DNA from 3 places in the Rhizobium sp. 57MFTsu3.2 genome. Region 3 is predicted to be linked to each of the others. Evidence: predicted binding sites of a transcription regulator. Region 3 holds the regulator's gene; each other region holds the start of a gene.
What was found. Region 3 encodes LexA, which represses DNA repair genes until DNA is damaged. Its sites were predicted from a motif close to TGTTCNNNNTGTGTTCNG; they were not measured.
Positions count from the first base shown of each region.

Region 1: the regulator LexA is predicted to act here: its motif matches at 836-853, upstream of AF71_RS19895 (glycosyl transferase).
Region 2: the regulator LexA is predicted to act here: its motif matches at 1,189-1,206, upstream of AF71_RS12245 (ribonuclease).

Region 1 is NZ_JDWI01000019.1:119,815-122,086, forward strand. Features, by position in the region: gene AF71_RS19890 (hypothetical protein) at 1-72, opposite strand, end outside; gene AF71_RS19895 (glycosyl transferase) at 264-782, opposite strand; gene AF71_RS19900 (PA0069 family radical SAM protein) at 920-2,077, shown strand; gene AF71_RS19905 (ribonuclease HII) at 2,188-2,272, shown strand, end outside.
Region 2 is NZ_JDWI01000009.1:93,393-95,664, reverse strand. Features, by position in the region: gene AF71_RS12255 (DMT family transporter) at 1-115, opposite strand, end outside; gene AF71_RS12250 (alpha/beta hydrolase) at 132-1,061, opposite strand; gene AF71_RS12245 (ribonuclease) at 1,220-1,954, shown strand; gene ettA (energy-dependent translational throttle protein EttA) at 2,164-2,272, shown strand, end outside.
Region 3 is NZ_JDWI01000036.1:7-2,278, forward strand. Features, by position in the region: gene lexA (transcriptional repressor LexA) at 711-1,427, opposite strand; gene AF71_RS27160 (VOC family protein) at 1,627-2,272, shown strand, end outside.

The sequences.
Region 1 (2,272 bases), on a different contig from region 3:
ATGCGGATGCGCGATCATCGATGTCGTCAATATGACGGCCGCTATCAGGCCGCGGATCATATTGCGTTTCATGACGCACCTCCTTTTGCCGGAAACCGGCAGAAGAGGAGACTTCCGCTGACCTGTTCTGCCGTCTGCCGGCATTCCATGGTCGACCGTCACGAAGCGAGGCGCTCGGGCGGCGCCATGATGGAATTATAGCGCAAAATTGTATCGGGCGCCAATTATCCGCATGGGTGGCACGCGGAGCAGCGCCCTACCTACTATCGCGCCGCGCGCGCGACCCAGGATGGAATCAGCTCGCTGCTGAGCTTGCGCAGCTTTTGCCCCTTCGCGAATTCCGCGAGACGCATTCCGCTTCTTGCGGCAGCGATCGCCTGCGCCTTCGGAAGGAGAAGACCTAGCTCCAGCGGCGACGAAACACGCCCGATACGCTGCAGGAACGGCCGTCGGTATCCGCGCGACGCGTTGAACCGCGCCGGTAGCTTGTTCAGGATCATATACTCAGCAATCTCGTCGATCCAGCCGGTCTGCGGTCGCGCCCCCGGTTCCACGAAAAGGAGCCACTCGCCTCGCGCCGAATGCACTATGTCCTTGATATCCCATTGTGAATGGAAGCGGCAGCCGGCGGCGTCGGCCACCCTCGACGTTCCATCCCGCGAGTCGTGGTCCAGCACCACGACGTCGCTGACGAGCCCCTCCACTGCGCCTGCAACCAACACCGATAATGTCTGCGCCAGTTCCGGTTCCTGATCCTGGCATTCCAGCACAACTGTCAACATTGCCTATTCATAGAGCGCCGCACAAAAATTTGCCAGCGACACTTTCCTCATTTTGTTCTTGCATTGTTCTCTTTTTGCCGATAGGAATTTAATCATCAAAACGGATGGAAGCAAAGCTTCCGCCAGCGGAGAATCCGATGAATGAGCAGTCCCTTGCAGGGCAGGCCGCATTCGCGCCTGCCCATACGGCAGATATTGCCGATACGATGATCGTATCTGCCGGCCTGCAGATCGATGTCGACCGCCGCCGTGGGCGTGCGGCCGGGCTTAATCCGAGCGGGCGCTTTGAGCCTCTGCGTCGGGAAGCGTTCGACGATGGCTGGCAGAACCTTGAGGATCTGCCGCCGTTCAAGACCGACGTGCAGATCGAGAAGCCGCGAACGGTCATCACCCGCAACGAGTCGCCGGACATTCCCTTCGACCGCTCGATCAATCCCTATCGCGGCTGCGAGCATGGCTGCATTTACTGCTTCGCGCGGCCGACGCATGCCTATATGGGCCTTTCGGCCGGTCTGGACTTCGAAGCCAAGCTGTTTGCCAAGCCGGATGCGGCGAAACTCCTGGAGCGAGAATTGGCGAAGCCTGGTTACAAGCCGCGGGTAATCGCGATCGGCACCAACACCGATCCCTACCAGCCGATCGAAAAGGAATGGCGCATCATGCGGCAGATCCTTGAGGTGCTGGAAAAGGCGAACCATCCGGTTTCGATCGTAACCAAGTCGGCAATGATCCTGCGCGACCTCGACATTCTCTCGGCGATGGCGGAAAGAAACCTTGTCCGCGTTTCACTGTCGGCGACGACGCTCGACCGAAAGCTGGCGCGGACCATGGAGCCCCGCGCCTCGACGCCGACGCGCCGGCTGGAGGCCATCCGCGCGCTCTCCGAGGCAGGCATCCAGACATCGGTCCTGGCTGCCCCGATGATTCCGGCGCTCAACGACCATGAGCTTGAGCGAATTCTGGATGCGGCGCACGCGGCGGGTGCCACCGAGGCGGGTTATGTCATCCTGCGTCTCCCGCTCGAGGTGTCGCCGCTGTTTCGCGACTGGCTGCTGCAGAACTATCCCGACCGCTATCGTCACGTCATGTCGCTGGTCCGCTCGATGCGCGGCGGAAAGGATTACGATGCTGAGTTCGGCAAGCGAATGAAGGGCGCCGGACCCTATGCCTGGCAGATTGCGCGCCGTTTCGAAATGGCGACGAAACGGCTGGGCATGACCCGGCGCAGCATGCGGCTGCGGGACGACCTGTTCGTTCCGCCCGATGGCAGCGGCGTCCAGCTCTCGCTGCTCTGACATTTCAGCTTCGCGGATGGTCGCCCTGCCCTTCCGCGCTGGAGTCCCCGGCCCGCCGCCCTGATCCGGGGACTTGCAGGAAATCGGGTTGGCGTGCGAGGGTCAGCTGCATGAGCCGTCGCACGTCACCCGATTCTCCCATGCTTTTCGAAGATGTCCCCCTCGTGCCGGATTTCCGGCTGGAGCTGAAGGCGC
Region 2 (2,272 bases), on a different contig from region 3:
CGAGCTTGGAAAAGATGTCGATGATCGGGGACACCAGCACCGACAGGAACATCAGGAGAATGCCGGTCGAAACCTCCGAAGCGGAGGCAGAACGGGACGAAATGCCATTGCTCATCGCGAAACCCTTCAGTTCAGGATCTTGCGATCGCTTCGTCGCACCAGTCGGCGAATGCGGCGATGGCCGCGTCCGCTCCAATTTCATTCAGCGTTTCGTGGCGCATGTCCTGATATATCTGTGTCCTGATACGGGAGAAGCCGTGAGCTTTCAAATGCTTTGACAGCCAGATCACCGCTTTTCCGTTATCTGTTGCCGGATCCTGTCCGCCGCCGACAAGGTGGATCGGCGTGTGCTTCGGCAGCCGGTCCAGTTGCGCCTCTTGTGGTGCGCGAAACGTCATCTCGAAAATATCGAGCCAGAGCGACACGGAAGCATCGAAGCCACACAGAGGGTCAGCAATGTATTTGTCGACCTCAACAGGATCGCGGCTTAGCCAGTCGAACTCGGTTCGACGGTTGGCAATGGACTTCCCCCAGGTGCCGAAGGTGAGCTTCGGTAGGATGCCGCTTGGAACATCGGAGCCCTTAAGGGCTCGTTCTGCCAAGAGGACCGCCTGGGCGGCCCGTCCCGATAGACCCGGGTTGAAATTCGAATTCCAGACGGCAATGGCGTCATATTTCTCCGGATAGGTGATCGCCGCGTTGAGCGCGATGAGCCCGCCCATCGAGTGCCCGAAGAGGATGACGGGGAGGCCGGGATATTGCTTTACGGCAAGCTCGCGGACAGAGCCGACATCGTCGATAACCTGTCGCATGCCGTTGCGGCGGGAAAAACGTCCGATTGGCGCATCCGGGCCAGTCGTTTCGCCGTGCCCACGGTGATCGAAGGCGAACACATGGTAGCCGCGGGCTGCCATCGCTGCCGCAAAACGGGAGTAACGTCTGGAATGCTCGGCCAGCCCATGAGACACAAGGAGAATTCCGCGTGCCTCGGATTGCGCCGGCTCATGATGAAAGGCGAGTGAAGCGTCCGCCGTTTCAAGGCGTTGCGTTTCTGCGAACATCATATCCTCCCGTTGCCGGGAGAAGACCAGATCGGCCGTGAAAAGCAACACGCCCAGATATTTATGCCAAGGGATTTTTCGTACCCTACGGATTGAGGGTTGTGAAAACAAACGCGGCGTGATCTCCTGTTCATGAATTGTTCTTTGTGGGGGTGAGAATGAGCAATCCATTTCTGCGGATGGCTGTAGTCTTGATAGGAATTGCGGCCGCTGGCGTTGCGGGAGCCCAGGACGGCGGCGGAAGGACGCGCTTCATTCTGGCGGCCAGCTGGCAACCCGCGTTCTGTAAAACCAACCAGCGCAAGCCGGAATGCCGCAGCCAGACCGGGGAGAGGTTTGACGCGACCAATTTTTCGCTGCACGGGCTCTGGCCGATGCGGAAGGACTATTGCGACGTCTCTGGTACCCTGCGGAGCGCCGACAAGGACGGCGAATGGGGGAAGCTGCCTGAGGTAGAGCTTTCGGCGGATACCAAGGCGGCCCTCGAGAAGGCGATGCCCGGTACGCAATCCGGCCTGGAGCGGCACGAGTGGATCAAGCACGGCACCTGCACGAAGATGAGCGCTGACGACTATTTCGGCGCGTCGGTTCGGTTGATCAACGAGCTGAACGCCTCGGCAGTCCGCGATCTGTTCGCGACCAATATCGGCAAGTCACTGACGGCGGACGCGATCAAGGCGGCTTTCGACAAGAGTTTCGGCCCGGGTGCCGGAGATCGGGTCAAGATGAGCTGCCGACGGGCCAGCGGAGGCCGCGTTATCAGCGAACTTACGATCGGGCTGTCGGAGGACGCGACATCGAACGAGCCAGCAAGCCTTCGTGACCTTATCCAAGGGGCAGGACGGTCGTCGTTCGGCTGCAATGAGGGCGTCGTGGACGCTGCAGGGTTCTGAGACTGCCTCTCATCGAAAACGAGCCTTCGTCCGTCCACGCGCCGCGGCTAGCTGCGCCTTGATCATGCGACGCTACGGTAGAGGAGCGTGCCGAGTTCGGCTATGAATGCTGCAAAAGCCTCTGATTTTTGGCCGCCGCGCGTTGCTCCTTGGCCCCAATTCGCCTAAATAGCGGCAAAACTCAAATTCCCGCGCGGAGCGAATTATCTATGGCACGTCAGTTCATCTACCATATGGCCGGCCTCAACAAGGCGTACGGCAACAAGAAGGTGTTGGAAAATATCCACCTTTCTTTCTATCCGGATGCTAAGATCGGTA
Region 3 (2,272 bases):
TACAGGCGTACAGAAGGACAAAGCGCAACAGTTTAATTTAGGAGATTGGCCATCACGGTGAGCAGGGACGTCACCGTGCTGAGCTGATGCTGTGAACTTGCAAGTGAAGAGCAGATGGTGCGATCGATCGATCCAAGACGCGTGACACTCCGTTAATTCCACTGGCCTTTTAAGGTCGTTACCGTGTTAGGAACGCGCGTTGCGGAAACCATCTTGGCCAGTGGTCATGTGCGACCACACACAAAGGCCGCACATATGGAAGCAAGCGATCCGATCAAAAATATCTGCAGAAAACACTTGCAACAGGGAGCCGTCCACATATGGAATTGCGCAATGCCCGCGATGCGTTACGTCAGGCTGCGACGAGCGCTGAGGACCGATTTGTATGCCTGAAAGGCGCCTGGTGCACAGCCACGCACGATAGCGGCTACTTCGTGACGATCGTCGAAAATCCCGCTTACTTCGGCGCTGCCTGCGATACGGCCGATATCGTCGTGACACCCGCTCGCCTCCGCACGACGGGGTGCCGGTCGGGCGCACTTTTGTTCACCGGCGAAACCTTGCGTCGCTTTGGTGCCGCTGAGGTAAGGATCGACGATCAAGGTAGCCCCGTCGAAACGACGGCCTATATACGAGGCTCGACCGCCCTTGGATCCGCCATCGGGCGTATAATTGGCGAAGCGGCACCTTTGACGGCGAGCCGCTTGCCTTCAATGATAGCGGCGAATGAGGCCGACAAGCTTGCCCTGGACCTTGACACGGTCAGGCCCGAAAATGCGCGTCTCGTAAGCCGGGTTTGCCGCCTCAAGTGCGATGGAGGCGCCTTTCCGGCGGAAGCGCTTGAGCGTCGCTTCCTCATCATCGACAAGCGCAACAACGATGTCGCCGGCATTGGCGGTGCTGCCGTTGCGGATGATTACCGTGTCGCCATCAAAGATGCCGGCCTCGATCATCGAGTCGCCCTTGACCTCAAGCGCATAGTGCTCGCCTGGGCCAAGCATGTCCGCCGGAACCGTGATGTCATGGGTATTGTTCTGAATTGCCGAAATCGGTACGCCGGCAGCAATCCGTCCCATGACCGGTACAGAGGCAGGACCGCCGTTGTCAGCCTGCGGCGCTGGCTTCGGCGCCACAACTGGCTGTGGTTTGCCGAGGCTGCCTTCGATAACGCTCGGCGAAAAACCGCGGCGGGGCTGCAGGCTCGGGTTATATGCCTCGGGCAGTTTGATGACTTCCAGAGCGCGGGCTCGATTCGGCAGTCGGCGAATGAAGCCCCGTTCCTCCAGCGCGGTAATCAGGCGGTGGATGCCTGACTTCGACGCGAGGTCCAAGGCATCCTTCATTTCATCAAAAGAAGGGGGGACACCGGACTCCTTCATTCGCTCGTGAATGAAGAGAAGAAGCTCCTGTTGCTTGCGCGTCAGCATCGAAGTTGAACCCCAGAGTCGTGAAACAAAGCCAGAACAGACACTATATGTTCCATATGTGTTCCGCAAGTACCTAAATTTTCGTAAAACTTGCCTGCAACTTGCTGAGTTTTTGCGTCTCATTTGACCGAAAGCGTAGAAGGGGGTTGCATTGTCCTGTTGCCCGGCGCACATCTTCGCAAATTCCGGAGAAGTTGCCATGAGCGAAGCACATCCGCTGGACCACATCGTGCTGCCGGTTCCAAATATCAGGCTCTCGCGCGAGCGTCTCGGAAAGCTGGGATTCACCGTCGCGCCCGACGCCCGGCACCCGTTTGGGACCGAGAATGCCTGCATATTCTTCGCCGACGAAACTTATCTGGAGCCTCTCGGGGTCGCCAATGCCGAACTGCATGAAGCTTCGGCGCAGAAAGGCAATGTCTTCACCGCGCGGGACCGTGCCTTTCGATTCCGATGTGGAGACGATGGGCTGTCTGCCGTGGTCTTTGCGACGGCAGATGCCGATCGCGACCATGCCCGGTTTCTGTCCGAAAAGATCAATGGCGGCGAGATGCTGCAGTTCGAGCGGCCGATGAAGATGCCCGATGGCTCGGAGGTGACGGCTGCATTTAAGCTCGCCTTTGCAGTTGACCTGCGCGCTCCAGATTTCTTTTTCTTCACATGCCAACGTGTCAACCCGCTGCCAGCCGACCGGAAAGCCCTGCAAGTGCATGCAAATGGGGTGGTTGGGATCGCAGAGATCGTGCTTGGGGCACCCGACCCCAAGGCGTTTGGACCATTCCTGCGCGCCGCCGCCCACAGCTTGGGAACGACCAATGAGGCCTTCGGTGTGAGTGTGACAACTC